One region of the Nocardioides sp. Soil777 genome, then DNA from elsewhere that is predicted to be linked to it. Evidence: predicted binding sites of a transcription regulator. Region 1 holds the regulator's gene; each other region holds the start of a gene.
The links. The regulator LexA, encoded in region 1, represses DNA repair genes until DNA is damaged. The targets are predictions, from matches to a motif close to TCGAACANNTGTTCGA.

Region 1 (10,482 bases):
GCGCATGACCCGCTTGTGGGCGGTCGCGTTGCGCTGGTAGCCGGCGTACGGGCCGACGATGCCGGCCAGCTCGGCCGAGCGCTTGTACGACGTACCGGTCATGAGCGACGTCAGCGCGGCGGCCATGGAGCGGCCACCCTCGGAGTCGTAGCCCAGGCCCATCGCCATCAGCAGGGCGCCGAGGTTGGCGTAGCCGATGCCGAGCTGGCGGTAGTCGCGGGTGGTGTCGCCGATCGACTCGGTCGGGAAGTCCGCGAAGCAGATCGAGATGTCCATCGCGGTGATGATGAACTCGACGGCCTTGGCGAAGAGGGCGGCGTCGAAGGTGTCGTCGTCCTTGAGGAACTTGAGCAGGTTGAGCGACGCCAGGTTGCACGAGGAGTTGTCGAGCGACATGTACTCCGAGCACGGGTTGGACGCGGTGATGCGGCCGGTCTCGGGGTTGGTGTGCCAGTCGTTGATCGTGTCGTCGTACTGCAGGCCCGGGTCGGCGCACTCCCACGCGGCGACGCTGATCTTGCGGAACAGGTCGCGGGCGTCGACGGTCTCGATGACCTCGCCGGTGCCGCGCGAGCGCAGCCCGAACTCGGTGCCCTCCTCGACCGCGCGCATGAACTCGTCGCTGACGCGGACCGAGTTGTTGGCGTTCTGGTACTGGACGGAGGTGATGTCGGCGCCGCCGAGGTCCATGTCGAAGCCGGCGTCGCGCAGGGCGCGGATCTTGTCCTCCTCGCGCGCCTTGGTCATCACGAACTCCTCGATGTCCGGGTGGTCGACGTCGAGGACGACCATCTTGGCCGCACGACGCGTGGCGCCGCCCGACTTGATGGTGCCCGCGGACGCGTCGGCGCCGCGCATGAAGGAGACCGGACCGGACGCCGTACCACCGGAGGAGAGGAGCTCCTTGGAGGAGCGGATGCGGGAGAGGTTGAGGCCGGCACCGGAGCCGCCCTTGAAGATGAAGCCCTCCTCCTTGTACCAGTTGAGGATCGAGTCCATCGAGTCGTCGACCGAGAGGATGAAGCAGGCCGAGACCTGCTGCGGCGACGGGGTGCCGACGTTGAACCACACCGGGGAGTTGAAGGAGAAGTACTGGTTGACCAGCAGCCAGGTCAGCTCGTGCTCGAAGATCTCGGCGTCGCCGTCGGTCTTGAAGTAGCCGTGGTCGATGCCGGCCTTGGTGTAGGTCTTCACGACCCGGTCGATGAGCTGCTTGAGGCTCCACTCACGCACGTCGGTGCCGACGGCGCCGCGGAAGTACTTGGTGGTGACGATCGTGGAGGCGTTGACCGACCAGAAGTCGGGGAACTCCACGCCGCGCTGCTCGAAGACGGTCTCGCCGGTCTTCCAGTTCTGCTGGACGACGTCGCGACGCTCCCAGGTGATGGCGTCGTAGGGGTGCGTGCCCTCGGTGCTGAAGACGCGCTCGAGGGTCAGGCCCTCGCCCTTGCCCTGCTTGGACGCGGCGCCGGTGCTCACCGTCTCGGTCATGGGTTCTCCTCTGGATCCCTCGTGCTTGGTCAACTCTGGTGGTCAGCCGAACTGCTCGGCTGGGAGTGGTACGCCCGGCACGCCGCTTCCCCACGACGTGCCGGGCAGTCTGTGTCAGCCCGTGGGGGCTGGATGTGCCGCCTCGTCCGGGGCGACCTCGTCGGGGACGAGGCGCTCAGCACGGAGCATGGCGATCTCGTCCTCGAAGTCGTCGGCGCTCTGGAACGCGCGGTAGACGCTCGCGAAGCGGAGGTAGGCCACCTCGTCGAGCTCGCGGAGCGGGCTCAGGATCGCGAGGCCGACCTCGTGGGCCGGGATCTCGGCCTGGCCGCTGAGACGCAGGGCGTCCTCCACGGCCTGGCCCAGGCAGGCGAGCTGGTCCTCGGTGACCGGGCGGCCCTTGCACGCCTTGCGGACGCCGGCGATCGCCTTGTCCCGCGTGAAGGGCTCTGTCGCGCCCGAGCGCTTGAGGACGGTCAGCTGCATCTGCTCGACGGTCGTGAACCGCTTGGCGCAGTCGTTGCAGGTGCGGCGGCGGCGGATCGAGCTGCCGTCGTCGGCGACGCGGGAGTCGAGCACACGGGTGTCGGTGTTGCGGCAGTAAGGACAGTGCATGTGCGGGCCTCCCCCCTCGCTCGTCCGGTCGGGTCGTCGGGGCGCGCTGCAGACACCCCTCATGGGGTGTCAACGCCTGTGGACCAGCCGGTGATTCCTGTGGACAAGTAGCCTCTGGCTGTGAGGTCAGCACCCGGTCCCTGTGGACTAGATGTGGAGAACCACAACGGTGTAACTACTAGATGTAGTGGTAACCGTACGTTGGCTCGGGGACATGTGCAAGTGGTTCGAAATGATCATCCGGGGTGTCGCGGGGGGCCTCGGTAAAACCGCAGGTCAGTGCCCTCGAGGGCCTCCAGATCCGGTCCTTGATGGCCCGTTCGGGCGGCGTGTCGGGGGTCATTCCGGGAGTGTTCCGGCCCCACGGCCAGCCGCCATCGGACACAATGCTCCCGTGGCATCTTCGGGGAAGCGGGCAGGGTCGCGGCGTGGCCCTCGCCAGAGCGGCGGGGTCAACAAGACCGCGCTCGCGCTGGCGGTCGGGATCACGCTGTGCGTGGTCGCCTGGGGCTACCTCGTCTACCTGGCCATCGACTTCGGTACGTCGGCCCGCAGCGGCGAGTCCGGGTCCTGGGCGCTCCTGGGGCTGGCCTCGATCGGCGCGATCGCCTGCCTCTTCACCGGGCTGCTGCTGATCGCCCGGCTGATGCGGGCGCTGGGCATCACCGCGCCCCCCGACGAGGAGCCCTCCGATCCCGCTCCCCCGCGTGTCCCGGGCGGACGCAGAGCGGCCCGCTGAGCGGCGTACGACGTGGTGCCGTGCGCGCCCAACGGGCCGGTGCGGTGACGCTCGCGCGTCGGTGCTGCTAGATCACTCGTGCATCGAGCGCGGGATGCTGGCGTTGGCGATGCGGTTCTCGGCGTCGATCATCCAGGCGAGCTGCTCGAGGCGCTCGAGGATGGTGTGGATGATGTCGGCGGACGTGGGATCGGCGGCGTCGACCTCGTCGTGGATGCGGCGGCCGGTGCCGGCGACGGCGTACAGCGCGGCGACGATCGCGTCGACGCAGTCCGCGGTGTCGATCTCGTCGGCGGGGAACTCGCTCAGCGACGTCTTCGCGGCGACGGTGGCGGCGCGGGCGTCGGGGGTGACGTAGACCGCGCGCATGCGCTCGGCGACGACGTCGGAGAACTCGCGCGCGGCGTCGACGACCTCGTCGAGGGCGAGGTGGAGGTCGCGGAAGTTCTTGCCGACGACGTTCCAGTGGGCCTGCTTGCCCTGCAGGTGGAGGTCGGTGAGGTCCACGAGGAGCTGCTGGAGGTGGTCGGCCAGCTGCTGGTCGGCCTGGAACGCCGGGTGGGCGGTGTGCGTGGGGCGGGGGGCGGTCTGGGTCATCGTGAGGTCCTCTCGTCGGGTGCGAGGACTACTCAACCCGCTTTTCTGGAATGGTTCCAGTAAGGGAAGGCTCGCCTCGTCGGGCTCAGCGGGTCCGGAAGAAGCGGACCGTGTACGCCGCGACCTGGCCCGGCACGCCGTCGACGACGATCCCGCTGACCGTCACCCGGGCCGTGCCGACGGGCTTGCCCGGCCACACGCGGGCCGGCATCTCCCAGACGAGGGTCGGCTTGCCGACGCCGTTGTCGGGGGTGCGGAGCTTGATGCCTTTGATGTCTCGCCCTCTGTGGGTGACGTCGACCGTGGCGCTCGAGAAGTCCGTGCTGTCGGTACCGGAGCTGAGCGACCAGCGGCCGCGGGGGTCGAGGCGACTCGGGAACCAGCCCGCCGTCGGCCACGACACCCACTGCGGGTTGGGGGCCGCCTCGTCGAAAGGCGAGCCGAAGAGGTGGGTGACGTTGGCGGTACGGGTGCCGCCGATCCCGACCGCGTCGAGGTAGGGGTAGAGGAGCCAGCGCCGGTGGCCGACGCGGTGGTTGCCGCCGCCCCAATCGTCGAGGTAGGCCTCGATCTTGTCGCTGTTGCTCTCCCGCGACGTGCCCTCGTAGAGGTTGGACTCCCCGGCCGCGTCGTAGCCCGCGCGCGTCCAGCACGGCCAGTCCCGCGGCGGGTAGTGGCTCACCGCGTGCTTGGCGGTCATGATCAGCGCGGCCGCCTGGGCTTCCTTGACCGTGCTGTCGTCCAGGGTGAGCGGGGTCAGGCCGGACATCCGACGGGCGAAGTTGATCGCGTTGAGCTGTCGCTTCGTGGATTCGTTTGCGAGCCGTCCCGGTCGGCACTTCGCGGTGCTGCCGCCGCGCCAGCGCGGCCGGCTCTGCTGCCCACGGACCCACAGGCGCCGGTAGGCCTGCTTGACCGCCGCCTTGCTGCTCGTGTCGATGGACGTGGTTGCTCGGGGGGTGACGGGGCCCGTGACCTCTCCTCCGGGGTGTGCCGGGGGCGGCAGGTCGTCTCCCGTGGCTGCGTTTGCCTGGGCGAGCGGCGCAGCCAGCAGCGGCAGGACGAGGAGGGCGGCGAGCGAGCGGCGTACGCGCATGGTCTGGCCTATCGAGCGATGGGGGTGGCGAGAACGTACTCCCCCGCGGCCCTGCTCGTCGTCCATCGCCGTACGTCGTCGTCCACAGGGCACGAAGCAGGGGTCGATCTCGCGGCGTTCTTGGCTTAGTTTCTGATGCGTCGGCCGCGCTCGGGCATGGATCCGGCGTTCTCGGGAAAGAAGGTCTTCATGAAGCTTGGCCCCGTACGCCGCGCTCTCGCGGCCGCCTGCATCCTGCCGCTCCTGCTTGCCGGCTGCTCCGACGCAGCGCCCACGCCGGAGATTCCCGATCCGACGACCTCGTCGCCCTCGCCGGACGAGACGGAGACGGGTCCGGTGGAGCCGACGCTTCCACCGGAGGCGGAGGGGGACGGGGTGGAGGCAGCGGAAGCGTTCGTTTCGTACTACTTCGACCTGCTGACCTACGCCCAGGCCACGGGTGACACGTCGAAGTTGTCGAACGTGGCGATCGAGGGTTGTGAAACCTGCCAAGGATCCCTCGAGGCCGTCCGTAGGACCTACGAGGCCGGTGGCTCAATCTCCGGGGGAGCGTACGAAGTGACTGCCATTCGAGCTTCGGAGCAGGGCGCCCTCCCGGGCGGGGGCTCCTCATTCGTAGGGCGTGTCAGCGTCGACCACTCCAGGCAGGTCATCAGCGGCAGCAAGGTCGATGGGCTTGACGGCACCTACCCGGCCGGCACCTCCGAGTTCGACTTCGCCGCTGTTATTCAGACCAGCGGCGACTGGCAAATGGCGGATTGGACGCTCCTGTGAACCGCCGCTCTCATTTCCTGCGAGGTCTCGTTGTGGCAGTCGCTGTGACCGCATCGACCATCATGGGCCTGGGTACTGCTACCGCGGGAGACGAGACGGGAACGGGCGCCAACGCGAGTGGTACGGGAGTGGTCATCTTCGGCCAGCAGCAGCAGGAGCCGAACGAGCAAGGTGGGACACAGCAGAGCGTTGCGCAGCCAGTCGACTCCGGCGAGGACGTGAGCCCTACTCGCTGGGTTCTGCAGCCAGCCTGCGACACGGTCAGCGCCTCGGGGTGCATCGCTACGTACATCTGCGAGGACGGCTCGCCCGCTGCGACGTGGTTCCAGTTGGCGGAGAACGGGGATGTCATCGATCAGTACACCCAGTGCCCGGGGGATCCCGAGCCCGCGGAGACCACCCCGACACAGACCGTCGACATCCCCGCTGAGGTCCTGAACGCCTTCAAGCGGGTCGCGCTCCCCCAGTCCACGATCAACGTGCAGCCTCCCGGCGGCGAGACACTGGTCAACCTCCCGACGATCCTGTCCACGAGCGCGGAGAGGCACCAGATCCCGGTTCGCCTCGAGCGGGTCAACGTCGACGTGCTGCTCGAGGTGTGGCCCAGCCGGTTCGTGTGGCACCACGGGGACGACACCAGCCAGGAGACCGCCGAACCGGGCAAGGCGTGGACCGAGGGCGCCGACGTGGGCGACCTGATCACCCACACCTACGCCAAGACGTCCGAGGGACTCGATCTGAGCGTGGACACGACCTGGTCCGCCCAGTTCAGGGTCGTGGGCCAGCCCAACTGGCGACCGGTCGACGGCACCGTGACCATCGACGGCACACCCGTCACCGTTGCCGTCCTCGATGCCAAGCCGCAACTCGTCCGCTGATGCGGGCGCCGGGATGATGGCGGCCCACGAGACCCACCGGGTGGACCACGTGGGCCGCTATGTCCGAGCGACCCGGCGGGGGCATCCGGACGACCCGCGCGCCGACTGCGACCTGCGGTCGTGGGTACCGCAGGTCGTACTCCGCGGCGGGAGTCTCGAGAGGTTCCGCCGACTGGGACCTGCGGTCGTGGGTACCGCAGGTCGTACTCCGCGGCGGGGGCTTCGAGAGGGGTCCGAGAGCGGACTACGAACGGAGTCACTGGGGACTAGCTCGTAACCGCCGCGAGCACCGTGAACACGCCCCGAAATGCCGCAAGGGGCGGGCCCGATGGGCCCGCCCCTTGTCTTCCCCGGTCCCGCCAGCCGGGGTCGAGTCGGCTGGCGGAGAACTAGAAGGTCAGTCGTCGCTGACCGGCACGCGGAGCTTCTGCCCCGCGGAGAGCGCGACGGTGTCGAGCGCGTTGAGGCGCTCGATCTCGCGCATGGTCGTGCGGACGTCACCGGAGTCGGTGAGGTCGGAAGCGATGCTCCAGAGGCTCTGGCCGGGCTCGACCATCACGATCTCGGTGGCCGGAGTCTGGCCGGCCTCGTTGGTGCCGACGGCGACGGAGCCGAGGAAGAAGCCGGCCATGAGGACCAGGGCCAACGACGCCATGAGGACGACGACACGGCCCCTCCGCGTCAGCCGCACTGCAGACCGCGACGACGTGCGGGCGGTCCGCGAGCTGCGGGTCGGGGCAAAGGCGGGCGAGACGGTGATGGTGCTCATGTTGGCCTCCAGGGGAAGAGTCAGCCGGTGGGTGGTGTCGATCGGTTGATCTGGGATCTGTCTAGAGGAAGCCACCGACAACGCCGCCGAGACTGCCGGTGACTTCGTCCGTGGATCGCTCAGGTGTTCGATCGAGCACGTGTTCGACAGTAGAGCGTGTGTTCGAACGACGCAAGGGTCTGGACGAACATTTGTTCGACGTGTCGCAATCGAGTTCCACACGACACGCGGTTCGAACAAATGTTTGAAGTCGAGTCCGCGACAGGACTACGGTTGGCGTCAACGCAGCACGGACAGGCCCAGCAGCAGGACCGCTCAGGAGGAACCCCATGGCCAGCAAGGACCGCAAGGGCAAGGTCGTCGAGATGCCCGACGGCCCCCCGGACGCGACCGGACTCACCCCGCGTCAGCAGCGCGTCCTCGCCACCATCAAGGAGGCCATCGAGACGCGGGGCTACCCGCCGAGCATGCGTGAGATCGGCGCGGCCGTCGGGCTGACCAGCTCCTCGAGCGTGGCCCACCAGCTCAAGGTGCTGGAGGAGAAGGGCTTCCTCAAGCGTGACCCCAACCGGCCGCGCGCGATCGAGGTGTTCCTCCCCGAACTCATGGCCGCCCGCCGCTCCATCTCCAGCGCCGACGAGACCAGCATCGACGAGACCGACATCGGCAACACGGCTCCCCCGGCGACGTACGTCCCGATGGTCGGCCGCATCGCCGCCGGTGGACCGATCCTGGCCGAGGAGCAGATCACCGAGGTCTTCCCGCTGCCCAAGTCGCTGGTCGGCGAGGGCACCCTGTTCCTGCTCGAGGTGTCCGGCGACTCGATGATCGACGCGGCCATCTGCGACGGCGACTACGTCGTGATCCGCCAGGAGCAGACGGCGTCCAACGGCGAGATCGTCGCCGCGATGATCGACGGCGAGGCGACCGTCAAGACGTTCCAGCGCAAGGACGGCCACGTGTGGCTGCTCCCCCACAACGACGCCTACGACCCCATCGACGGCACCCACGCCACGATCCTCGGCAAGGTCACCGCGGTCCTGCGCCGTATGTGACCCACCCCGGCCTCCGGGCCGGTAGACCCCGGGATCCCCTGACACCCGTGTCGGGGGAACCGCGGGGAAAATCCCGATGCGCCCGGGCGCCTCGCCGCGAACACTGGCCGGGTGGCCTCTCTCGTCGCTCCCGCAGTCCGGACCCGTACGGCGCGCACCACCCCGCCGGTCCGTCGGCCCGGCCTGCGCGAGCTCGGGGTCCTCGCGCTCGTCTACATGGGGTACGCCGTCAGCCGGGTGCTGGCGGACGACTCACTGGCCCCGGCGATCACCCGGGCCGCCCGCATCCTCGACCTCGAGCGGACCCTGCACCTCGACGTCGAGGCCGGCCTCAACCGGTGGTTCCTCGAGCACGACACGGTCGGGGTGGTGGCGTCGTTCCACTACGCGAGCGCCCACTACCTGCTGACCCTGGTGGTCGTCGTCTGGCTCTACGTCCGGCACCGGGCGGCGTACGGACCGGCGCGGCTCGCGCTGGTCGGTGCCACCGGGGTGGCGCTGCTCGCCTACCTGGCCATGCCGACCGCACCCCCGCGGCTGATGGACGGCTGGACCGACCTGCTCGCCGTGCACTCGGCCGCGGGCTGGTGGGGCGGCGAGGCGTCGGCCCCCCAAGGGCTGGGCTGGCTGACCAACCAGCTGGCCGCGTTCCCGAGCATGCATGCCGGGTGGGCGCTGTGGGTCGCCCTCGCGGTCAGCCACGTCACCCGGCGACGGGCCGTCGCGGCGCTTGCCTGGGCCCACGCGCTGATCACGGCCGTGGTGGTCGTCGGGACGGGCAATCACTGGGTCCTCGACGTGGTGGCCGGCTGGGCGGTCGTGCTCATCGCCTGGCGGACCGTCGGCCCGCAGCGGGCGTACGACGAGGCTGCCGGCAGCGACGTGGGCGCTCCCTCGTCACACCTGGCCGACCGGCACTGAGAAGGTGTGGCCTGCTCACCGCCCCCGGCGAGGCGCGAGGCAGCAGGCACCAAGAAGCGGGACCCAGCCCTCAGCCCGACGCGAGCCGCGCGAGCGCCTTCCGCACGAGCGCCGGGTCGGTGGTGGTCCACATCGGCGGCAGCGATGCCTTGAGGAAGCCGCCGTAGCGCGCGGTGGCCAGCCGGGGGTCGAGGACGGCGACGACGCCGCGGTCCGTGGTGGTGCGGATCAGCCGCCCGGCCCCCTGCGCCAACAGCAGCGCGGCGTGGGTGGCCGCGACCTGCATGAAGCCGTTGCCGCCGGCCTTGTCGGCCGCCCGCTGGCGCGCGGACATCAGCGGGTCGTCGGGGCGCGGGAAGGGGATGCGGTCGATGATCACCAGCTGGCAGGTGTCGCCCGGCACGTCGAGGCCCTGCCACAGCGACAGGGTGCCGAAGAGGATCGTGTGCGGGTCCTCGACGAACTGCTTGGCCAGCTCGGGGAGCTGGGCGTCGCCCTGGGCCAACGTGGTGAGGTGCGGCAGCGCGGTGCGGACGTGCTCGGCCGCGGCCTCGGCGGCCCGCCGCGAGGAGAAGAGCCCCAGGGTGCGCCCGTCGGCCGCGTCGACCAGCTCGCAGATCTCGTCGAGCTGGCTCTTGACCAGTCCGTCGCGACCGGGCGGCGGGAGGTGGCGGGCGACGTACAGGATGGCCTGCTGGCCGTAGTCGAACGGCGACCCCACGTCGATGCCGCGCCACGGGAGCACCCCGTCGGCGGTGTCGGCCGGGGCCGCAAGACCGTCCTCGACCCGCTCGGTCGGCTTCAGCCCGATCGAGGAGGCCACGGCGTTGAAGTCTCCACCGAGCATCAGGGTGGCGCTGGTGAACACCACCGTCTTGTCGGACAGCAGCTTGTCGCGCATCTGCCCCCACACCTGCAGCGGCGCCACGTGCAGCCGCGGCGGGATGCGGGTCGACATGTTGGGCGGCGGCTCGCTGAGCCACAGCACGTCCGATTCCAGGTCGGCGGCCATCCGCTCGGCGTTGGCGAAGACGTCCTGCACCATCCCCTTGGCCTGGGTGCGGCCCGGGTCGGCCTCGCCCCCGTCGCCGGCGCTCTCGCGCGGGTAGGCCGACAGGCAGGTGCGCGCGGCGTCGCGGACCAGCGCCAGCGCCTCGCCGAGCTGGTCGGGCATCCGCTCGATCCGCCCGGCCATGGTGGCCTCGAAGGCGTCGGACAGCGCATCCGCGGCCTCGGCCAGCGCGTCGGCCGAGCCGTCCTCCACGATCCGCTGCGAGCGCCGGGCGGCCCGCTCGACGTCGTTGACCGACAGCTCGTCGGTGGCGGCCTGGGTGACCCGGGCGGTGAGCTCGTGGGCCTCGTCGATGACCACGGCGTCGTACTCCGGGATCATCGGCACGCCCTCGATGGCGTCGATGGCCAGGAGCGAGTGGTTGGTGACGATGAGGTGGGAGCGCTGTGCCTTCTCCCTCGCCAGCTCGGCGAAGCACTCCTGGCCGAAGGGGCACTTGGCCGCCCCGAGGCACTCGCGGTGGTTGACGCTCACC
Region 2 (10,482 bases), on a different contig from region 1:
GCCTTCGCGTCGGCCGCTCCGCCGGCGGCCGGTGAGGCCGTGCGGGCCTTCCGGGCAGAGGGCCGTCGCCACATCGCGGTCGCGTCCTTCTTCCTGGCACCCGGCTTCCTCCCGGACCGGGCCGCCGAGCTGGCCACCGAGGCCGGCGCCATCGCGGTCTCGGAGCCCTTGGGTGCCCACCCGGAGGTTGCCCGCGCCGTGCTGGCGCGCTACGCCGTCGGCGCGGTGGAGCTCGTCCCCGTCTGATCCTCCGGACCGACCTGCGGGCCCGCGGGCCCGCCGCCGCGGCGGTCCACCAGTCGGAGCGCCTCTCGCCGCGACAACGGCGAGAGGCGTTCGGCGTGCGCGGCGACGTACGCGCGCACCCAGTCGGCGTCGGTGCGGCTGTGCTCGCGCAGCGCCCACCCGATCGCCTTGCGGACGAAGAACTCCGAGCCGTACGTCGTGCCCTCGAGGTTGGCCCCGATCGCGTCCACGAGCAGCACGGTGTCGGTGTCACCGCGGTGCCGGAGCTGTGCCAGGACCGCGGTCCGCCGGAGCCACATGCTGTCCTCGGCGGACGCCCAGCGGCGTACGACGGGCGTGGCCGCGGCCCGGTGACCGGCGAGCACCCCGCCGACCAGGTGGCTCGCGACCTCGTCGACCACGTCCCACCAGGCCCCGGTCTCGATCAGGTGGTGGAGCAGGGGCAGCAGGTCCGGATCGACCCAGGCCGCGTAGTAGCGGTGCCGGAGCAGGGCGATCGTGGCGTACCACTCCTCGCGGTGGGTGGCCCCGTCCCACAGCTCGCGAGCCGTGGCCCGCCACGTGTCGGGGTCGCCGAGGCGATGCCCGGCGAGCACCGGGCGCAGGAGTGTGCGCAGCTCCGGTGCGGAGAGCCCGCGGTAGGGCATGGCCGACTTCATGTAGGCCTGCTGCCGGCGTGCCCGGTCGGGGTCGCCGGCACCGGCCAGGGCGTCGCGCACCGCCTCCACCAGGGCCGACTCGGCACTCATCCCACGAGGCGCTCGAGGAGGTGCTCGAGCTGGCGGGCGGGATCAGTGGTCACGCCGCCGTGGACCGGACCGGGCTGCAGCACCGTGCTCCGGGGCGCCTTGAGGAAGCCGAAGCGCGGGCCGAGCGGCTGTCCCGATGCCGCACCGCCGCGGGAGTCCCCGCGGGCCACGCCCTCGACGAACTCGAGCGCAGTGCACACCTGGCCGGGATCGAGGCCCGGGTCCAGGGCCGCGAGCCGGTCGGCATCGCAGTGCCACGCCACGTCGAGGAAGTCGGCGGACTGGCAGTAGAGGACGACACCGACGTTGAGGAACTCCTCGCGGTCCGGTCGCGGCACGCAGCGCAGGACGACGTACTGGTAGGACAGCCGCTTCACGCGACACCGCCCGGGAGCCACTGGCGGGTGCCGAGGCGCGCGGTGAGGAACTCGACGTACGCCGCGCGCAGGGCGTCCGGGGTCTCGGCGCCCGGCACGGGCTCGAGCCACTCGTCGGGCACCCGGGACAGCACCCGCGCGAAGGTGTCGCGGTCGAGCCGGGGACTGATCTCGGCGTCCGCCGCGGCGACGCCGGCGAGGTGGTTGCCGAGGACGTGGTCGGAGGCGTCCCACGGCTGTCGCGCGAAGCGCGCCGGGTCGGTCACGCCGCTGGCCCAGCCGTGGTGGAAGTAGAGCGAGGCGCCGTGGTCGATCACCCAGAGGTCGCCGTGCCACAGCAGCAGGTTGGGGTTGCGCCAGGACCGGTCGACGTTGGCGCAGAACGCGTCGAGCCAGATGACCTTCGCCGCCTCGCCGTCGGCCGCGGGGCCGTCCGGGTCGAGCACCGTCCCGTCGTAGCCGAAGGCACCCGGCAGGAAGTCGACGCCGAGATTGAGGCCCGCGCTCGCGTTGAGGAGGTCCTGGACCTCCTCGTCGGCCTCGTAGCGCGCGATCTCGGGGTCCAGGTCGAGGGCCACCAGGCGCGGCGTGCGCAGCCCGAGGTGCTCGGCCAGCCCACTGACGATCACCTCGGCGACGAGCACCTTGAGACCCTGTCCCGCGCCCCGGAACTTGCACACGTAGGTGCCCAGGTCGTCGCCCTCGACGATCCCCGGCAGGCTGCCGCCCTCCCGCAGCGGCGTCACGTAGCGCGTGACGAACACTCCGGGAAGGGTGGTCTCCTCGGTCTGCGACGAGCGGGCGGTCACGTGACCGGGTCCTCCTCGACGAGGCGCCTGCGCTCGCCGGCGACGTCGAAGTCGGCAGGGGGCCAGGCCGGGGCGAGGTCCTCGAGAGCCTCGTGCAGCATGGTGGCGACGGCCCAGTTGCGATACCACTTGCGGTCACTCGGCACGACGTACCACGGCGCCTCGGGGGTGTTGCAGCGCTCCAGGGCGATCTCGTAGGCCTCTTGGTAGGCGCGCCACTGCGAGCGCTCGTCGATGTCGCCGGGGTTGAACTTCCAGTGCTTGGTCGGGTCGTCGAGCCGGGCGAGGAGCCGCTCCTTCTGCTCCTCGGCGGAGATGTGGAGCATGCACTTGATGACGGTGACGCCACTCTCGACGAGCTCGGCCTCGAAGCGGTTGATGGCGTCGTATCGACGGGTGATGGCCGAGCGCGTCGTCAGCTCGCGGACACGCGCGATCAGCACGTCCTCGTAGTGCGAGCGGTCGAAGACACCCACGATGCCCGCCTCGGGGACCGCGCGACGGATGCGCCACAGGAAGTCGTGCCGACGCTCCTCGGCACTGGGAGCCTTGAAGGACGTGATGCGCACGCCCTGCGGGTCGATCAGGCCGACGGAGTGACGCAGCACGCCGCCCTTGCCGGAGGTGTCCATCCCCTGGAGGACCAGCAGCACGCGGCGGTGACCGCCCGCCCTGCCGTGGGCGTACAAGCGCTCCTGCAGCTCGGCCAGGGGCTCGCCCACGAGCGGAAGTGCCGCCTTGCCGGCGGCCTTGTCACCGTCGAAGCCGGGCGTGGACCGTGGGTCGATGCTGCCCAGGTCGACGGGTCCTTCCGGCAACCGCAGGAGCGGTCGCACGGACTCCGCCGTGGTGCCGGGGATCTTCGTCTGCTCGGTGGTGGCCACGGGTGCAGTATGTCCCAGCGCACGGGCACCGCGTGGGCGCCGACCGGCGCCGCGCGTCACCGCCGCAGCAGGCCCTCGGCCTCGTAGAGGTCCCGGCCGCGGTCGGTGAGGTCGGCCAGCTCGTCGAAGAGCGCGTCGTCCACGCGGGTGAAGTTGAAGCAGCTCTTGCCCTGCCGCCGTCGGGTCAGCTCGGGGCTGATCGTCGGCTCCTCCGGCGACATGTAGACCGACATGAGGTGGTAGCTGACGTAGCGCTTGCCGATGCGGACGGAGGCGAACAGCTGACCGTCCGGGTATCGGTCGGTCGGCGCCCCCAGGAGCACGTAGGTGTCGGGCGACGGCTCGTCGACCTTGTGGCTGGCCGCGGTGTTGGCGTCCGTGAGGTTGTCGGAGACGAGGAACGCATCCTCGTGGACGCTCAGGCGACGCCGTAGCTCGGCGTGGACCGCCGGAAGATCGGGCATGGGACGAGCCTAGAACTCCTCGTCGAGCCCCGCATCGTCCAGTGCCTCGACGTCCAGCCCGTCGCGCGCCAGCTCGTCCTTGACGATCGCGAAGGCCATGCCCGCTCCATAGCCCTTGCGTGCCAGCATGCCCACGAGTCGCCGGGTCGCCTTCTGCTGGTCGAGACCGCGCACGGAGCGCAGCTTCTTGCGGACCAGGGCCCGGGCCGCGGCGTCCTCGTCGTCGGGGTCGATCTCGTCGAGCGCCTCGCGGGCCACCTCGTCGTCGATGCCCTTGCGACGCAGCTCCTGGGCCAGGGCCCGACGGGCCAGGCCCTTGCCCGGCTGGCGGGAGGCGATCCACGCCCGGGCGAAGGCCTCGTCGTCGACCAGCCCGACCTCCTCGAACCGGTCCAGCAGTGCGGCCGCCACGTCGGCCGGGACGTCCTTCTTCGCCAGCTTGTCGGCCAGCTCCTGGCGGGAGCGGGCCTGACCGGTCAGCGCGTCGAGCAGGATCTTGCGGGCCACCGACTCGGGATCGGCGTCGGGTCCCTGCGCCGCCGTGTCGGGCGGTGCGGGAGTCCGCCGCGCACCCCGGTCGCCGGAGCGTCCGGCGCCCGGCTCGCGAGACCGGAGGGAGCGGGCCGACCGGCTCGAGCGGCGACCCGACCGACCGGTGGGCACCCGCTCGAAGGGCTCGTCCGGCCCGTCTGTCGACGGTGCGGCCGACCTGGTCCAGGCCTCGACACCGTCGTGGACGTCCCCCGCCCACGACGGCATCGGCCTGGACTCACCCGGCCGGGAGGCGTGCTCAGAAGTCATCCACGCCGATGGGGTCGTCTGACAGGTCGGACGGGGCGTCGACCTGCGGCCCGACACCGAGCTTCTCGAGGATCTTCTTCTCCAGCTCGTTGGCCAGGTCGGGGTTGTCCTTGAGGAAGGTGCGGGCGTTCTCCTTGCCCTGGCCGAGCTGGTCGCCCTCGTAGGTGTACCAAGCGCCGGACTTGCGGACCAGTCCCGCCTCGACGCCGACGTCGATGAGGCCACCCTCGCGGCTGATGCCCTTGCCGTACATGATGTCGAACTCGGCCTGCTTGAACGGCGGGGCGACCTTGTTCTTGACGACCTTGACGCGGGTGCGGTTGCCCACCATCTCCTGGCCGTCCTTGAGGGTCTCGATGCGACGCACGTCGAGGCGGACCGAGGAGTAGAACTTGAGCGCGCGACCACCGGTCGTGGTCTCGGGCGAGCCGAACATGACGCCGATCTTCTCGCGGAGCTGGTTGATGAAGATGGCCGTCGTGCCCGAGTTGTTGAGCGCACCGGTCATCTTGCGCAGCGCCTGGCTCATCAACCGCGCCTGGAGACCGACGTGGCTGTCACCCATCTCGCCCTCGATCTCGGCGCGCGGCACGAGCGCGGCCACCGAGTCGATGACGATCAGGGACAGGGCGCCGGAGCGGACCAGCATGTCGGCGATCTCGAGCGCCTGCTCTCCGGAGTCGGGCTGGGAGACCAGCAGGGCGTCGGTGTCGACGCCGAGGGCCTTGGCGTAGTCGGGGTCGAGCGCGTGCTCGGCGTCGATGAAGGCGACGATGCCGCCGGCCGCCTGGGCGCTGGCCACCGCGTGCAGGGCGACCGTCGTCTTGCCCGAGGACTCGGGACCGTAGATCTCCACGACACGGCCACGGGGCAGACCGCCGAGGCCGAGAGCCACGTCGAGGGCGATCGCACCGGTCGGGATCACCTCCAGCGGAGCACGGGTGTCGTCGCCCAGTCGCATGACCGAGCCCTTGCCGAACGACTTCTCGATGTTGGCGAGTGCGGCATCCAGTGCCTTCTCGCGGTCTCCACCAGCCATGTGTGTGTCCTTGTCTTGTCCGTCGGGTAGTCAGGTACGTCTGCGACGCTAGGACGAGCCACCGACAATGCCTGATCAGCACCGCCGAACGCTGTGGACAACCTCGTCGTGCGTCGTACCTGTGGACACAATCTAGCCCGAACAGTTGTTCGAGTCATGGACGGCGCGCCCGCGTGTCGCGACTAGCGGCGGATGCCGGTCCCCTCGGCCGGGGAGGCCGGCCGCGTGGCCGCACCCGCCCGGGCCCCGGCCAGCAGCACGGCCAGCGCCAGCACCCCGGCGAACGCCGCCAGCACGGGGTAGCCGAGCCACCCGACGATCAGGCCGGCGAGGGCACCGCCACCGGCCGCGGTGAGCGACATCGCCATGTCGGCCGTGCCCTGCACGTCGGTGCGAGCGGAGACCGGGGTCAGGTCGGCGATGATCGTCGACGCGGCCACCGTGGCGCACGACCATCCCAGGCCGAGCAGGAAGAGGCCCGCGAAGATCTGCCACGAGGACCCCTCGGGCGCCAGCCCGCACAGCACCAGGGAGACGAGCAGCACCACTCCCCCGGCCTGCAGCACCCGGGGTCGTCCGAGGCGGTCGGAGGCGATGCCCACGAGGGGCGAGAACGCGAACATCCCGAGCACGTGCACCGAGATCACGAAGCCGATCACGTGCAGGTGCGCACCGCCGTGCTCCATGTGCAGCGGCGTCATGATCATCACCGTCACCATCGCGGCGTGGGCGCAGGCCATCCCGGCGATCGCCGCGACCAGGGCCGGCTGCGCGCCGACCGCCGCCGTGAAGCGGGACCACGACCGGCCGGAGCGTGCCTCGGCCGTGGCGCCGGCCGCGGCCTGGGCCAGCAGGAGCGGGTCGGGCCGCAGCAGCACCGCGATCCAGACCGCCGCTGCGACGAGCACCACTGCCCCGATGGCGAAACCGCCGGTGAGCTCCGGGATGCCGAGCCGACGCGCGAGTCCTGCCCCGACCCCCGTGAGGTTGGGTCCGGCCACGGCGCCGATCGTGGTCGCCCACACGACCACCGAGAGCGCCCGGCCCCGGCTCGCCTCGGGTGCCAGGTCGGTCGCGGCGTAGCGAGACCCGTTGTTGACCGCGGTGGTCGCGCCCAGCAGCACGGCCCCGGTCAGCAGGACCAGCATCGAGTCGAGCACCCCGGCGGCGACGCACAGCGCCGCCCCGGAGGCACCCGCCAGGTAGCCGGCCACCAGCCCGGCGCGGCGACCCCGCCGACCCATCAGCCGGGCGAGGACGTAGGCGGCGAGCGCCGTCCCGAGCACCTGGAAGGTCTGGGCCAGGCCGGCCTGGGCGTCCGAGCCCGAGATGTCGCGGGCCAGCAGGGAGGCCGTGGCCACGCCGATGGTCACCCCGACCGCGCCGACGGCCTGGGAGACGACCAGCACCCGCACGGTCCGGGCCTGGACGTCGGCGTGCCGGGCGAGCGGGTCGTCCCCGGTGGCGCTCACCGCTCGGAGTCCGGCAGGTCGAGCACGCGCCAGACGGCGGCCCAGACCTGCTTGGGGGACACGCCGGCGTGGAGCGCCTCGACGACGGTGCGGCTGCCGAGCTCCCCGATGACGTAGAGCTCCGCCCAGGAGCGCGAGGACTCCGTGCCGAGCGCGTGGTCGAGACGGGCCCAGAACTCGGTGTGCCTCATCCGTGCACCGCCACGACCTCGAGCCACTGCTCGGACCCCTTGCCCGGGACACGGACGATCGAGACGTCGACCCAGCCCGCGCCCACCAGGACCTCGCGCAGGGCGTCGGGCCGCCAGTAGGTGAAGTGCCGCGGACCCCGGATCGACCCGTGCGTCGACCATCCCTCGCCGTCGCCCTCCTTGACCGCGACGCGGAGCAGACCGCCGCGCCGGGTGAGCGCTGCGAGACGCGTCAGGACGGCGGGCAGGTCCGGCCGGGCCACGTGCAGCAGGCAGGCGTTGGCCCACACGGCGTCGTACGGACCCTCGTCGGAGGACAGGTCGTCGGTCAACGGGTCGAGGACATCGGCCTCGTGGCCCTGCGCGCGCAACAGCTGCACGAAGGCCGGGGTCACGTCGGTACGACGCACGCGCAGGCCGTGCTCCTCCAGGAGCGCCGCGTCGCGACCTCCCCCGGAGCCGACCTCCAGCACCCGCGCGCCCGCGCCGAGCTCCTCGACGAGGCCACGGACCGCCGCACGCACGGACTCCGGCACGGCCGGTGCGTTGGCGGCGTACGCGGCGGCGTCCAGGTCGTAGGCGCGCACCGTCGCCGAGGCGGCGTCGGTCACGCCACACCCACGTCGTGCACGTGGTGCAGCACGTCGTGGAGGTGGTAGATGCCCAGCGTCTCCACGGTGAACTCGCTCCCGTCGGACCGGAACCCCCGCCGCGCGCCCTCCTCGGCGGTCACCGTGGCGTAGACACCGGCCACGTGTCCGGCCGCCTCGACCAGCTCGGTGTCCACGGTGGCGGGGTCCTGCTCGGCGTAGCGCGAGGCGACCGCCGTCTCGTCCTGGTCCCAGCTGGCGAAGTGCGGCTCGTCCTCCACCAGCATGAGGGCGACGCGCTCGGCGAAGACCCGGTGGACGTCGCGGACGTGGCAGGCGTACTCGAGGGCGGACCACACTCCGGGTGCCGGACGGAATGCGGCGTCGACCCGCGCCAGCACCCGCGACCAGACCATGGCCGAGTCGTGGAGGAGGCCGGGCAGCGCGGCCAGCGTGTGGGCACCGGGGTCGAAGCCGCACTCCGGGCACGGTCGGTCGAGCACCCAGGTCCAGTCCTTGGTGTCCGGTGCGATCGGGTCGGGCTCGGGCATGGCTCCATCCTCCCAGCGGTCGGGGTCGCGCTCCACGTCAGGTGAGGAGGAGCTTGTCGAGACGCCTCCGGACGATCACCAGGCCGATGAGGCCCATGACGAGCAGGTAGACGACCGAGATGACGCTCTCCCAGCCCGGGGTGCCGGTCGTGAGCTCACGGCACAGGACGACCCCGCGGTAGAGCGGCGTGGCCTCGACGATCCAGCGCAGGGCGCCGTCGTACGCGGTGATCGGGAAGAACGTCGCCGAGAACAGGAACATCGGCATCTGTATCAGGGTGATCTTGTCGAAGTCCTGGAAGGACTTCATCCACGTCGTCAGCGCCATGCACACGGCGCTGAAGGCGAACCCGATCAGCATGGCGGCCGGCAGCGCGAGCAAGGCCCACCACGTGTGCAGCATCCCCATCGCGGCCATCACGAGCAGGAAGACCGCCGAGTAGGTCGACCCGCGGATCTGGCCCCACGCGATCTCGCCGCGCGCGATGTCGGCCGTCGTGAGCGGGGTCGCCAGCATCTGGTCGTAGAGCTTCTCGTACTTGAGCTTGAAGAAGACGTTGTAGGTCGAGTCCATCAGGGCACCGTTGAACGCGCTGACCGCGAGCATGCCGGGCGCCACGAACTCGGCGTACGGGATGGCCTGGCCGTTGAACTCGAAGCCGTCGACGAGCTGGCCGACGCCGATCCCGATGGAGAAGAGGTAGAAGACCGGCTCGAGGAAGCCGGTGACGAAGAGCTTCCACGAGGAGCGGTAGGTGATGTAGTTGCGTTGCACCAGCAGGCCGAGGGCCTGGACCGACGTGAGCGGCTCGTAGGGGGTGACCGACATCAGAGCACCAGCCTCCGCTCGAGACCGCGGGCTGCCCAGAACCATCCGAAGGCGGTGACCCCCGCGAGCACGCTCACGTTGACCAGCGCCACCGGCCAGTCGACGGTGTCGAGGCAGAGCATGCGGGACAGGTTGACCCCGTGCCACATGGGGGTGAGGCGGGCCAGCCACTCCATGACGGGGCCGAGGTTGCTCACCGGGAAGAACGCGCCGGAGAAGAGGGTCAGCGGCATCACGCCGAGCCGGAAGATCACCCCGAAGGCCTCCTCGGACCGGACCCGCACCGCGATGCCCATCACGACCGTGGCGAAGGCCATGCCGGTCAGCAGCTGGACGCCGAAGGCCAGGATCGGTCCCCACCAGCTCTCGAAGACGCCGAAGGGCGCCAGCACCACCATGAAGACGCCGCAGGCGGTCGCCAGGCGGAACAGGACGAACATCAGGTGCGCGCCGGCGATGTGGCGGGCCTCGAGCGGGGTCGCGGCCTGTGCCCAGTAGGTCTTGTGCCACTTGAGGCCGCCCATGACCGGGTAGGTCGTCTCCCCCACGGCGATGCCGAGCGCGTGCGCGACCACCAGGCCGGGGACGATGAAGGCGAGGTAGGACGTGGCGCCCTCGAGCTGGGACGGGTCGACCTCGATGAAGCCGCCCAGCAGGACGCCCATCGCCAGGACGTAGAACAGCGGTGAGAAGAACGAGGAGATGATGCCGCCGCGCCACGTGCGCTTGAATACCGTCCACCAGTAGTCGCGCTGGCGCCCGATCCCCTCGGCCAGCGAGAGCCCGCGCGGCTCGGTCGTCGGGTCCGTCGTCGGCTCGGTCGAGCGGTCGGTCGTGGGGTCGGCCATCAGTCCACCAACGTCCGACCGGTGAGCTTGAGGAAGACGTCCTCCAGCGTGGAGCGTCGCACCAGCACGGCGATCGGCTCGAGGCCGCGCTCGTGCACCTTGGCGATGACCTCCTCGCCGTCGGGGCTGTAGACGAGGATGCGGTCGGGCAGCACCTCGAGGCGGCCGAGGTCGCCGATCTTCTCGGCGATCTGCTCGTGGACGTTGCCCTCGTCGACGATGCCGAAGCGGAGCTCGGCGACCTCGCGCGTCGAGTGCTCCTCGATCAGCTGGCGGGGAGAGCCCTCGGCGGCGATGAGCCCCTTGTCCATCACGACCAGCCGGTCGCAGAGCTGCTCCGCCTCGTCCATGTAGTGGGTCGTGATCACCAGCGTCACGCCGGCCTGCTTGAGCCGGAACAGCTGGTCCCACAGGACGTGGCGGGCCTGCGGGTCCAGCCCGGTGGTCGGCTCGTCGAGCAGGAGCAGGTCGGGTCGGTTGACGAGGCTGCGGGCGATCGTGAGCCGCCGCTTCATGCCGCCGGACAGGTCCTCGACCCTGGACTTGGCCTTGTCCGTGAGCTGCACGAACTCGAGGAGCTCGTCGACGCGGCTGTTGACCTCGCCGCGGGGGATGCCGAAGTAGCGGCCGTA
Region 3 (10,482 bases), on a different contig from region 1:
TGGCCAGCAGCACCGGGAGGACCAGGTCGGTGGCGTCCGGGTCGCTCTGGGTGCCCGAGGCGAGCTTGGAGAAGAGGACGGCGAGCGCGAGTGCGACCAGCGCCAGCTGGGCGACGACGGACCAGCGGCGGGTGGCCTGCGGGCGGCGTACGCCGGAGAGCTGGGAGGCGAGCGTGTCGCGCACCACCAGCCCGACCGCGACGACCGCGACCCCCACCGCGGCGGCGAGCACGAGGGCGGCGGCCGCCCAGCTCACCCACGGCACGGGCAGGGGCAGCCCCTCGACCAGCCAGGCCTGCGTCAGCCCGTAGCCCATGCCGAGCCCGAGGGCCGCCCCGACCGGTGCGGAGACGGCGAGCACCACGAGCGGCTCGGAGAGGCCTAGCACCCAGAGCCGTCGCGACGAGACGCCACGCAGCGAGGCCAGCGCGAGCTCGGGCACCCGGATCTCGCTGGCGGCCATGAGCAGCCGCATGAGGAGGGCGAGGGCGACGAGGACGAGGGACAGCACGGCGGGCGCGATCGAGGCGCGGGCGGTGGCCTGCTGCTCGCGGACCTCGTCGCGGACGGCCCCGAGGTTGTTGACGTCGGGGACGCCCACCAGCGTGCCGCCCGGCACCTCGGTGCTGGAGTCCAGGCCGGCCGCGGTCTCCGCGGCCGCGTCGAGGTCGGCCCGGGTGAGGTCGGCGGGGACGTCGAGCGGGGTGTCGACGCGCACCGTCCACTGATCGGGGCCGAGCGAGGCCATCGTGTCCGACGTCGTGATGAGCGGCGCCGGCTGGTAGGGCTGGTAGCCGCCGGTGAGGCTGGACTGCTCGTTGGTGGTCGTGAGCAGGGTCGGGCGCGACCAGACGTCGTCGGACTGCGGGGTGGTGTAGGTGCCGACCACCACGACCTCGTCGACCGGGGAGCGGGGGTACTGGCCCTCGATCTCGCCGGGCTCGAAGATCGACAGCTCCAGCGGCTCCCCGATGACCGCCCCGTTGCGCTCGGCGTCGGTGTTGAGCATGAGGACCTCGCCGGGCGCGCTCGGGCAGCGGCCGGTCACCTCGAGGCCGCCGCAGACGTCCTCGCGCGACCAGAAGGTCACCACCCCGCGCAGCGCGCTGTAGCGCTCCGAGACGAGCGTGGTGGTCGCCTCGCCCCACGGTCCCTCGTCGAGGGCGGCGGACTCCTCGACGGCGAGGTCGCGGGCGGCCTGCGGAGCGAGCTGGGACTGGAGCTCGAGCACCCGGGTCAGGCCGGTGGACGCCGCAGGCGCCTCGCGCAGCCGCGTCACGACGTACGAGCTGGTGACCGCCTCGGCGAAGATCGGGCCGAGGACCGCCGAGCCGACCGCGAGCGCGGTTAGCAGGATCGAGCCGACGCTGAGGAGGGCGCGCGCCCGCAGGCCGCGCAGCACGGTGCCGAGGAGCTGGATCATCGTCGCTCCTCGTCCCGCAGCAGGGAGGGTCGCGTGGTCGCGTCACGTACGACGCGGGCCCGCCCGCCCACCACGAGCACGGCCGCCGCGGCGAGGACGGCCGGCACCACGAGCGCCAGGGTCCGGGCCGAGGTGTCGAGGGGCTGCGCCGCCGGCGGGGGCGTGACCAGCGGGAGCCCGCCGAGGAGCAGCTCGACGGCCAGCCAGCCGCCGACGGTGACCGTCAGCAGGACCAGCACCGCCAGGGACGCGAGCTCGTCGCGACCCGCGCGCCGGGCGGTGGCCACCCCGATGCCGAGGACGCGCAGCGCGGCCACGTCGTGGCGGTAGCTGCGCAGGTGCCGGGCCACCCCGGCCGCCAGGGCGAGCAGCGCGACCAGCACGCAGGCCCCGGCCATCAACACGTAGGCGCGGGCCTGGTCGGCGCCGGCCGCGGTCCCGATCTCCTCGCGGAGGTCCTCCAGCGAGCGCGGCTCCGTGCCGGTGGCCGCGACCAGCCGGTCGAGGAGCTCGTCGGGGGTGTCCGCGGCGGCCACGATGCCGGACTCGGCGCTCGGCACCGTGGGACCCGACGCCACCGACGAGGCGGTGAGGTCGGTGAGCACGCCGACCGAGCCGACCAGCGGCAGGGCGGCGTACGAGCCCAGGGGGTCGGCCGGACGCTCGCTGCTGCCCAGATCGAGGGGCACGGGGTCCTCCAGGTCGGCCGACAGCAGGCGGACCGGGAGCCCGGACGCGGTGAGCACGAGCTCCGTCGGTCCCTCGGGCAGCGGCGCGACCTCGAGGCCGTCGGTCCGGTTGGCCGTGATCCGGCGCAGCGGGTCGACGAGGTCGTTGAAGAACCGGTTGTTCTCGTTGGCGCTGATGGACCCCTCGTCGGGTCGCCACGCGAGGTCGGTGAGGTCGCGGTCCCCGACCGCCACCCGCTCGAGGAGCACGACGAAGTCCTCGGGGTCGAGGTTGAACACGTTGGTGCCCGCACCGTAGAGCCGGCGCACGGACATCCCGACGAGCTGGCACCCGTCGGCGCAGCCGCGCAGCCGGACCGTGCGGCTGGCCTGCGCGCCTGCACTCCTCAGCGTGAGACCGAGGGATGCGGACTGCCGCGAGTCGTCGTTGCCGACGTAGACGACCTCCAGGCCCAGTCCGATCGTCGAACCGTCGCCCATCTCGAGGACCCGGGCGTCGACGGTGAGCGTGTCGCCCTGCAATGCGACGTCGGGCAGGTCGGCGGCGAGGTCGGGGACGGCCCGGGCGGCGTCGGCGACCGGGGTGCCGTCGTAGAACTCGCCCACCACCGACTCGAAGCGGTCGGCGTCGACGTAGGCGCGCCGCTCCGCCAGGCGGTCGAGGTTGGGCACCACGGCGGTGGCCATGAGGTGGTCCCCCTCGGGGTCGAGCTCGCGGGTGAGGGCCAGCGCACCGCGGGCTCCGCCCTCGACCGGGACGACGGTCGGGCCGGCCGCCGCGATCCGCGACTCGGTGTCGGTCCAGTCGTCGACCGCCGCGGCGCCGGTCGCCGCGAGGGTGGCCACCACCGCGGCCGCCACGACGAGGCGCAGCGGGGTGACCAGGTCGTCGGCGCGGGCGAGGCGGCGGGTGGCGAGGAAGGGCGCGATGCCGCGACCGCCCGTCGTACCGGTCGCGATCCGGGCGCCGAGGCGCAGCAGCCAGATCGCCACCTGCCCCAGGGCGAGGCCGACCAGCGCCGGGCCGAGCAGGACGAGGGCGTCCGGGTCGTCGGTGGTCCCCGCCCGGGAGCGGTACGCCGCGACGCCCGCGCCCACGATCACCAGGACGCTCAGGAAGACCGCCACGGTGGTGGCGCGCCGGGGCCGCTGCCGGGTCGCGACCTGGACCGCCAGCGGCTCACGGAGGGCCGCGACGGAGGACACCACGACGATGGCCAGGCCGCCGAGCGCGGTGCCGAGGGCGGTCAGCAGGGTGGTCCGGTCCAGCGGGTCAGCCGCGTCGCCGAGCCAGAGCGCCGTGGACGCGACCGTCACCCCGGCGCCGAGCGCCACGCCCAGCGCGGTGCCGACGACGATGGCGCCGAGGGGCTCGACGAGCAGGAAGCGCCACAGCCGCGTGCCGTGGATGCCGCGCAGCCGGGCCAGGCCGATCTCCTCGCGGCGGGCGGCCGCGAGCTCGGCGCCGATGCTGGGCACGGCGACCGCACCGAGCAGCAGCAGCGGGGCCGCCAGCAGCCGGGAGGTGCCGGCCGCGGCGGCGAAGCCGAGCACGCCGACGGCGCCGCCGACCACCACGGCGGTCATCAGCACCAGGGTCGTCAGGGCGCCCCGGCGGCTCCAGGCGCCCCGGACGAGGCGGGTCATCCCGCCACCTTCGGTCCGGTCACACCAGGTGGCCCTCGTCGAGCGCGTAGTGGACGTCGCAGGCCTCGACCACGGCCGGGTCGTGCGTGGCGACGACGACGACCGCACCGCGGGCCGCCTCCTCGCGCAGCTCGGTGAGGACGACACCGCGGTTGCCCTCGTCGAGCTCGGAGGTCGGCTCGTCGGCCAGCAGGATGCCGGCACCGACCACGAAGCCGCGGGCGCAGGCGACGCGCTGCATCTGGCCGCCGGAGAGCTCCTCCACCTGGCGCTCGCCGAGGTCGGCGATGCCGAACCTGGCCAGCGCGGCCTCGGCGTGCTCGTCGGCGTCGGCGGGTGCCACGCCGCGGGCGCGCAGCGCGATCGAGACGTTCTCCCGGGCCGAGAGGATGGGGACCAGGCCGTAGACCTGCAGGACGAAGGCGACCTCGGGACGCGGGTCGCCGGTGCCCGTCCACGTCGAGGCGCCGTCGTACGACGCCGTGCCCGACGTCGGCGCCAGCAGCCCGCCGGCGATGGAGAGCAGCGTGGTCTTGCCCGAGCCGCTGGGCCCGGACAGCGCGGTGACCCGGCCGGCGGGGAACGTCAGCGAGACGTCGTCGAGCAGGGTGCGACCGGCCACGTAGGTCACGTGGTCGAGGACGAGGTCGTTCACGCGGGCGTGCCCTCTCCGTCGGAGCGGCTGACGAGCAGGCGACCGTGCTCGTCCTCCTCGAAGCGCACCAGCGTGCCGGGCGGCCACTCCGCCGCCACGTGGGCGGGCAGGTGCAGGACGCCGTCCTCGCCCACCACGGCGTACTCGGAGCCCTCGCGGCCCTCGGAGCCGACGCGCCCACCCTTCATGGTGACGGTGCGCGGGAAGGTCGCGGCGACCTCGGGCTGGTGGGTGACCACCACGATCGTGGTGCCGAAGTCGTCGCCGAGCGAGTGGATCAGGTGGAGGACGTGGTCGCGGTCCTCGTGGCTGAGCTGGCTGGTCGGCTCGTCGGCGAGCAGCAGCCGCGGCGACGTGGCCACCGAGCAGGCGAGGGCGAGCCGCTGGCGCTGGCCGCCGGACATGGTCGAGACCACCTGGTCGGACTGCTGCTCGAGGCCCACGCGGCCCAGCAGCTCGCTGTCGAGCATGGCGTCCCGGCGCTCGGCGCCGGACAGCGACAGGCGGGCGAAGCCGATGTTCTGGCGGGCGGTGGCGTAGGGCAGCAGGTTGCGGGTCGCGCCCTGGAGCATCGTGCTGACGCTGCGGGAGCGGATCCGGGCGAGGTAGCGCTCGCCCATCCGGGAGATCTCCTCGTCGCCGAGGAAGATGCGCCCGGCGCTGGGCTTCTGGATGCCGCCGAGGAGGGTCAGCAGGGTCGACTTGCCGGAGCCGCTGGGGCCGAGGAAGGCAACCCGCTCACCCGGGGCGATCGCCAGGTCGACACCGCGCAGGGCGACGACGTCGTGGCCGCCGAAGGTGCGGTAGAGGTGGACGACCCCTTCGCAGCGGACTCCGAGACCGCCCGCCGGCGGTGCCGCGCCGCCCATCGGCGTCGCGAGCGCGTGGTCCTGCACCTGGCCTCCCCCTCGTCCTGAACTACGACCGATTTCAACATACCGCCCGGTCGCCGTCGTATGGTGCTGCCATGGTGATCCGCGTTGCACTCGTCAACGACGACGAAGTCGTCGTCCGTGGCCTCGATGCGATGCTGCGCAACTACGGCGACCGCATCGAGATCGTCGAGCTCGCCGCCCAGAAGAACATCGTCAACGAGGTCGACATCGCGTTGTACGACACGTTCGGCATGGGGCAGGGCAACGGCCCGGGCGTCTCCCGGCTGCTCGCCAACCCGCGCATCGGCAAGGTCGTCGTCTACACGTGGAACTTCCAGCCCTGGCTGGCCCGCGAGACGATGGAGCAGGGCGTCTCCGGCTACCTCTCCAAGAGCCTCACCGCCGGCCAGCTGGTCGACGCGCTGCAGGCCATCGCCGGCGGGCGCGTGATCGTCTCCCCCGCCCCCAAGGGCAACCGCCTCGTCGGCGGCGACTGGCCCGGTCGCGAGGAGGGCCTCACCGCCCGCGAGGCCGAGGTGCTGTCCCTCATCACGATGGGCCTGAGCAACCTCGAGATCGCCGACCGCACGTCACTGTCGGTCAACTCGATCAAGTCCTACATCCGGTCCTGCTACCGCAAGATCGACGTCGACAGCCGCTCCAAGGCGGTCCTGTGGGGCGTCGCGCACGGGCTGCGCGCCGACCGGGTGCGCGTCATGGGCTCGGTGGCGCAGGACACCAACGGCGAGCGCACCGCCTGATCTCCCTGCCTCTCCCGCGCGGTCCGCGAATCGCCCGGGCTGTTCGGGCGCGCCTACGATCTTCCGGTGACTGAGCAGCCCGGCACCGCCTCCGCCCTCGACCCCGGCATCGACCCGGGCGACCTGGCGACCACCATCCGGGTGCTGGAGCAGCTGCACCACCTGCCCGGCGACCACCCCGACCACGTGCGGGTCAAGCGGGCTGCGTCGCACATGTACAAGTCGATCAAGGCCGAGCGCAAGCTCCGCAAGCGCGCCGAGGAGCTGGCCCACGACCGCGCGATCACCGAGCTGACCGCGACCGGGTCGCCGGTGCGCATCGACGACGAGACGTCCGGCATTCCGCTCGTCTCCACCGCGCCCGGCGCGTTCGCCGGCGAGCTGATCAACCCGCGCGGCTGCTACATCTGCAAGCAGGACTTCACCCTGGTCGACGCGTTCTACCACTGGCTCTGCCCCTCCTGCGCCGCGCTGAGCCACACCAAGCGCGATCAGCGCACCGACCTCACCGGTCGCCGGGCGCTGCTGACGGGCGGGCGCGCCAAGATCGGGATGTACATCGCCCTGCGGCTGCTCCGCGACGGCGCCCACACCACGATCACGACCCGCTTCCCCAAGGACGCCGTGCGCCGCTTCTCGTCGCTGCCCGACAGCGGGGACTGGATCCACCGGCTCAAGGTGGTCGGCATCGACCTGCGCGACCCGACCCAGGTGGTCTCGCTGGCCGACGACGTCGCCGGCGCGGGTCCCCTCGACATCCTCATCAACAACGCCTGCCAGACGGTGCGTCGTACGCCGGGGGCCTACGCGCCGCTGGTCGAGGCCGAGCACGCGCCGCTCCCCGAGGATCGGGTGCTGCCCGAGATGGTGACCTTCGACCGGATCAGCGAGGCTCACCCGGCGGCCATCGCCGGCGCGCTGTCCGACACCGCCGTCGCGCACCACGAGGGTGAGTCGCAGGCCTCCGCCCTGGCCGCCCACAACGCGGCGAGCATGACGGCGCTCGCGCTGTCGGCCGGGCACGCCTCGCTCGACGCCCACCTCGCCGGGACCGCCGTCGACGCCGGCGGCCTGCTGCCGGACACGCAGACCAACAACTCGTGGACCCAGACCGTCGGCGAGGTCGACCCGCTGGAGCTCCTTGAGGTGCAGCTGTGCAACTCGATCGCACCGTTCCTGCTCGTCTCGCGGTTGCGGCCGGCCCTCGCGGCCGCCGCGCAGGCGGCGACCTCGCAACGGGCGTACGTCGTCAACGTGTCGGCGATGGAGGGCCAGTTCTCCCGCCGCTACAAGGGCGCCGGCCACCCGCACACCAACATGGCCAAGGCCGCGCTCAACATGCTGACCCGCACCTCGGCCGGCGAGATGTACGAGACCGACCGGATCCTGATGACGGCCGTCGACACCGGCTGGATCACCGACGAGCGGCCGCACCAGGACAAGCTGCGGATCGCCGCCGAGGGCTGGCACGCCCCGCTCGACCTCGTCGACGGCGCGGCGCGGGTCTACGACCCGGTCGTGCTCGGCGAGGCTGGCGAGGACCTGTACGGCTGCTTCGTGAAGGACTACCAGCCGTCGCCCTGGTGACCTCCATCTTGTGGACGGGTGCTACCCGGCCTATCTGCGTCGGTTGAACCTGATGTCGCCGTTGGGGAGGCGGTCCGTGCGGAATCCAGCCGTGTCGTGTGCCCGGTGGTGATGGTGGTTGCAGAGGAGCACGCCGTTGTCGAGGTCGGTCCTGCCTCCGCCGGACCAGGGGCCGAGATGATGGGCGTCGCACCAGGTCCCCGGGACGTCACATCCCTCTGCCCGGCAGGTCTTGTCGCGGATCAGGAGTGCCTTGCGCTGGCCGGGTGAGAACAGCCGGCGTGCGCGTCCGAGGTCGAGCGGGATGCTGTCGCCGCCGAGGACGGCGGGCAGGATCTTCGCCGTGCAGGCGAGGCGCCGGGCCTGGGCTGCCGTGATGAGGTCGCCGGTGAGCTCGTCACCCGGAACCAAGCCGGAGCCGAGGAGGTCGGCCGCACCGAGCTCGGCCTTGAGTGAGGCGAACGGGACGGTGACGACGACCGTGGTGGCGTCGCCGCCGTGGATCGGCAGGCGTCGAGGATCGGCCGCCTCGAGGAACTGGATGAACGCCTGCCCCATCCCCCTGGGGTAGGGGAGGCGCGTGAACGGGTCGCCCTCGCCCTGCTGGCCGTCAGCACCGGCACGCGGGTTGCTGAAGGCTTCGAGGTAGGTCGCCAGCCTGGTGGCGGCGGCATCCGGCACCCGGCCGGAGATCCGGGTCGTGCCGTCACCGAGGCGGCGCATGGTCAGCCGGGTCTTGTCGGCGGCAGCGGCCTCGAGCTCGGCCAGCCGTCGCGCTTCGGCCTCCTCGGCGATCTCGGGTGCCACGACCTCGAGGATGTGCCGTCCGAGACGGCCGAGCTCCTTGGGACCGAAGTGTGCGGCCTGCGCGACGAGGTGCGCCTCGGCATGGGCGACGGTGTCGGCGCCGATACGCGAGGGGAGCGCCGACAGGACGCGGTGGATCACCTGCGCCTGTGCCAGGGTCGCGTCGCCCTCCCGCATCGCGGTCGCCAGCAACGGGCGCTCACCGTCCAGCGCCTTCGCCAGGGCCAGGTCGGCGCGCGCGTCGGAGAATCTCGTGTGGGTCACCTTCGCCAGCCACCCGGCCGCGTCCTTTGTCGCGGTCGCCACCGCGAGGTCACCGGCATCGGCCAGGATCCGCAGCCGCAGCTCGGCCAGCTGGCCCTCGGCCCGGACCAGCTCGGTCAGGGCGGCCGCCTTGTCATCGGTGGTCATGAACGTCGGGTTGGCGTCGCTGACGCTCTTCAGCGTCGAGCGGACGGCGCCCACGGCAGCCACGATCGGGTGCTCCACGGACGGCCTCCTCTCGACGACGGTGAGTCACGTGCGTACGTGACTCACAACGGTCGTCGCTCCTGGAGGCCCGGATCCCGGACTATTACTCACCCTCGCAACTCGTCCCACCAGCTCGGCACTTCGACTACCCGGTGACTACGTGGAACGTGCTTCAAACGCTACCGACGACAGTGCTCCTTCGCAAGCCTGTTCGAACGATCTGTGGATTGAGAATTCTCTGTCACCCGCGCCCCATCGCGGCGATATGGCGCATGGTCAACGGGTGCCACCCCGACTGACCTGCTGCGCCGGAATTCTTGCCACCGACAGGGCGCGGGGGCCGACGCCACAAAGTAGCCATGTCTGCGATCGCAGTACAGCGCCGCAACCGACGTCATACGTTAAGGACTAATCCGAAGCAGCCTCGAGGAGCATCTTGTGTCCCAGTCGATCCGCCGACTCGTCGGTCTTGCAGCGGTGTTGGCCGTACTTACCGGCACAGCCGCGGGGTGCGGAGGCGAACGGCAAGAACGAGCCGTCACCGTTGAGCCCAAGGAAGCGGGCGGTGAGTCCAGTAAGTCCGAGAGTTCGGAGGACGCTGAAGGCGCTGAGGCTCCGGAGGACGCGGCCGGTGACCAACTGAGTGGAGCACAGGCAAGGAAGGCGCTCCTCAGCGTGTCTGATCTTCCGGCGGGTTGGACACTGACCCCGAACGAGGAAGACGACGAGAGCGAAGACTCGGTGTCGCCCGCAAAGTGCAAGGACGTGCTTGACGCGTTGGACGACAACTCGATTGACGCTGCCGCCGAGGCCGAAGCGAACTTCAACAAGGGCGGCGCCTTCGGCACGATCCTTTCCCAAACGATCTCCAGCTACGCCGACGACGTTGATCCCAACGTCGTCCAAGATATCGCGGACGCATTCTCCGAGTGCCCGAGCTTCACGAGCACCGATTCAGAAGGAGAGGTCAGCAAGGTGACAGTGGCGCCGATGTCGTTCGCAAACCTGGGCGACCAGACCCTCGCGGTTTCCATGACCTTGGAGTCGTCGATGTTTACGGTCTCGCTCAATCTGGCATATGTGGTCATCGGCCACAACGTCGTCGCGCTGATTCAAGGCGGGCTCGCTGGCGCCGACGGCGCCGAACTGGAGAAGCTCACTAAGCAAGCGATCAAGAAGCTCGAGAAGACTGTCGCCTGAGTCCACGCAGAAGTGTCATTGGCGCGACGAAAGGGGTGCACGTGCCCCTATGGCACTGGCGAAGTCTGGCGAACCAGTCTGCACTTGTCGTGCTGAACAGGCGCTCATGGGCATCCCCAGATGTTGCGGCGCCTACACGCGGCGATGTGACGCGGGTGTGGCGAGATGTCGTCGTGAAGGCTTATAGCTCGCAATTCCGGTCAATCGAGCGTGTCCTCGTGTTCTGCGTCTGACCGCATCTGGACCCGCCTCGCGGCCCGGTGGGCGTCTCGTCGTGCCTGCTCGAACCGTGCAGGTAGGCCACGGGTTACGCGTTGTCGTGGGGGGTTCTCGCCTCGTTCCAGGACGCTCGCGTGCGGGTTAGCGA

Region 2: the regulator LexA is predicted to act here: its motif matches at 5,507-5,522, upstream of recA (recombinase RecA).
Region 3: the regulator LexA is predicted to act here: its motif matches at 9,115-9,130, upstream of ASG88_RS20430 (HNH endonuclease signature motif containing protein).

What each region holds. Positions count from the first base shown of each region.
Region 1 is NZ_LMSN01000015.1:378,286-388,767, reverse strand. It holds gene ASG88_RS12535 (vitamin B12-dependent ribonucleotide reductase) at 1-1,491, opposite strand, end outside; gene nrdR (transcriptional regulator NrdR) at 1,606-2,106, opposite strand; gene ASG88_RS12525 (hypothetical protein) at 2,501-2,845, shown strand; gene ASG88_RS12520 (Dps family protein) at 2,918-3,442, opposite strand; gene ASG88_RS12515 (CAP domain-containing protein) at 3,528-4,538, opposite strand; gene ASG88_RS12510 (DUF6318 family protein) at 4,695-5,312, shown strand; gene ASG88_RS12505 (hypothetical protein) at 5,642-6,190, shown strand; gene ASG88_RS12500 (LysM peptidoglycan-binding domain-containing protein) at 6,588-6,959, opposite strand; gene lexA (transcriptional repressor LexA) at 7,289-8,014, shown strand; gene ASG88_RS12490 (phosphatase PAP2 family protein) at 8,126-8,935, shown strand; gene ASG88_RS12485 (ATP-dependent DNA helicase) at 9,006-10,482, opposite strand, start outside.
Region 2 is NZ_LMSN01000018.1:167,577-178,058, forward strand. It holds gene ASG88_RS17850 (sirohydrochlorin chelatase) at 1-246, shown strand, start outside; gene ASG88_RS17855 (DNA alkylation repair protein) at 210-995, opposite strand; gene ASG88_RS17860 (DUF3037 domain-containing protein) at 992-1,372, opposite strand; gene ASG88_RS17865 (HipA family kinase) at 1,369-2,181, opposite strand; gene ASG88_RS17870 (PPK2 family polyphosphate kinase) at 2,178-3,065, opposite strand; gene ASG88_RS17875 (hypothetical protein) at 3,122-3,529, opposite strand; gene ASG88_RS17880 (regulatory protein RecX) at 3,539-4,330, opposite strand; gene recA (recombinase RecA) at 4,320-5,369, opposite strand; gene ASG88_RS17890 (MFS transporter) at 5,552-6,841, opposite strand; gene ASG88_RS17895 (DUF3046 domain-containing protein) at 6,838-7,032, opposite strand; gene ASG88_RS17900 (class I SAM-dependent methyltransferase) at 7,029-7,643, opposite strand; gene ASG88_RS17905 (DinB family protein) at 7,640-8,173, opposite strand; gene ASG88_RS17910 (ABC transporter permease) at 8,211-9,002, opposite strand; gene ASG88_RS17915 (ABC transporter permease) at 9,002-9,850, opposite strand; gene ASG88_RS17920 (ABC transporter ATP-binding protein) at 9,850-10,482, opposite strand, start outside.
Region 3 is NZ_LMSN01000020.1:15,418-25,899, reverse strand. It holds gene ASG88_RS20460 (FtsX-like permease family protein) at 1-1,423, opposite strand, end outside; gene ASG88_RS20455 (ABC transporter permease) at 1,420-3,759, opposite strand; gene ASG88_RS20450 (ABC transporter ATP-binding protein) at 3,779-4,414, opposite strand; gene ASG88_RS20445 (ABC transporter ATP-binding protein) at 4,411-5,310, opposite strand; gene ASG88_RS20440 (response regulator transcription factor) at 5,382-6,050, shown strand; gene ASG88_RS20435 (SDR family NAD(P)-dependent oxidoreductase) at 6,117-7,637, shown strand; gene ASG88_RS20430 (HNH endonuclease signature motif containing protein) at 7,668-8,933, opposite strand; gene ASG88_RS20425 (hypothetical protein) at 9,354-10,115, shown strand; gene ASG88_RS20420 (endonuclease NucS domain-containing protein) at 10,316-10,482, opposite strand, start outside.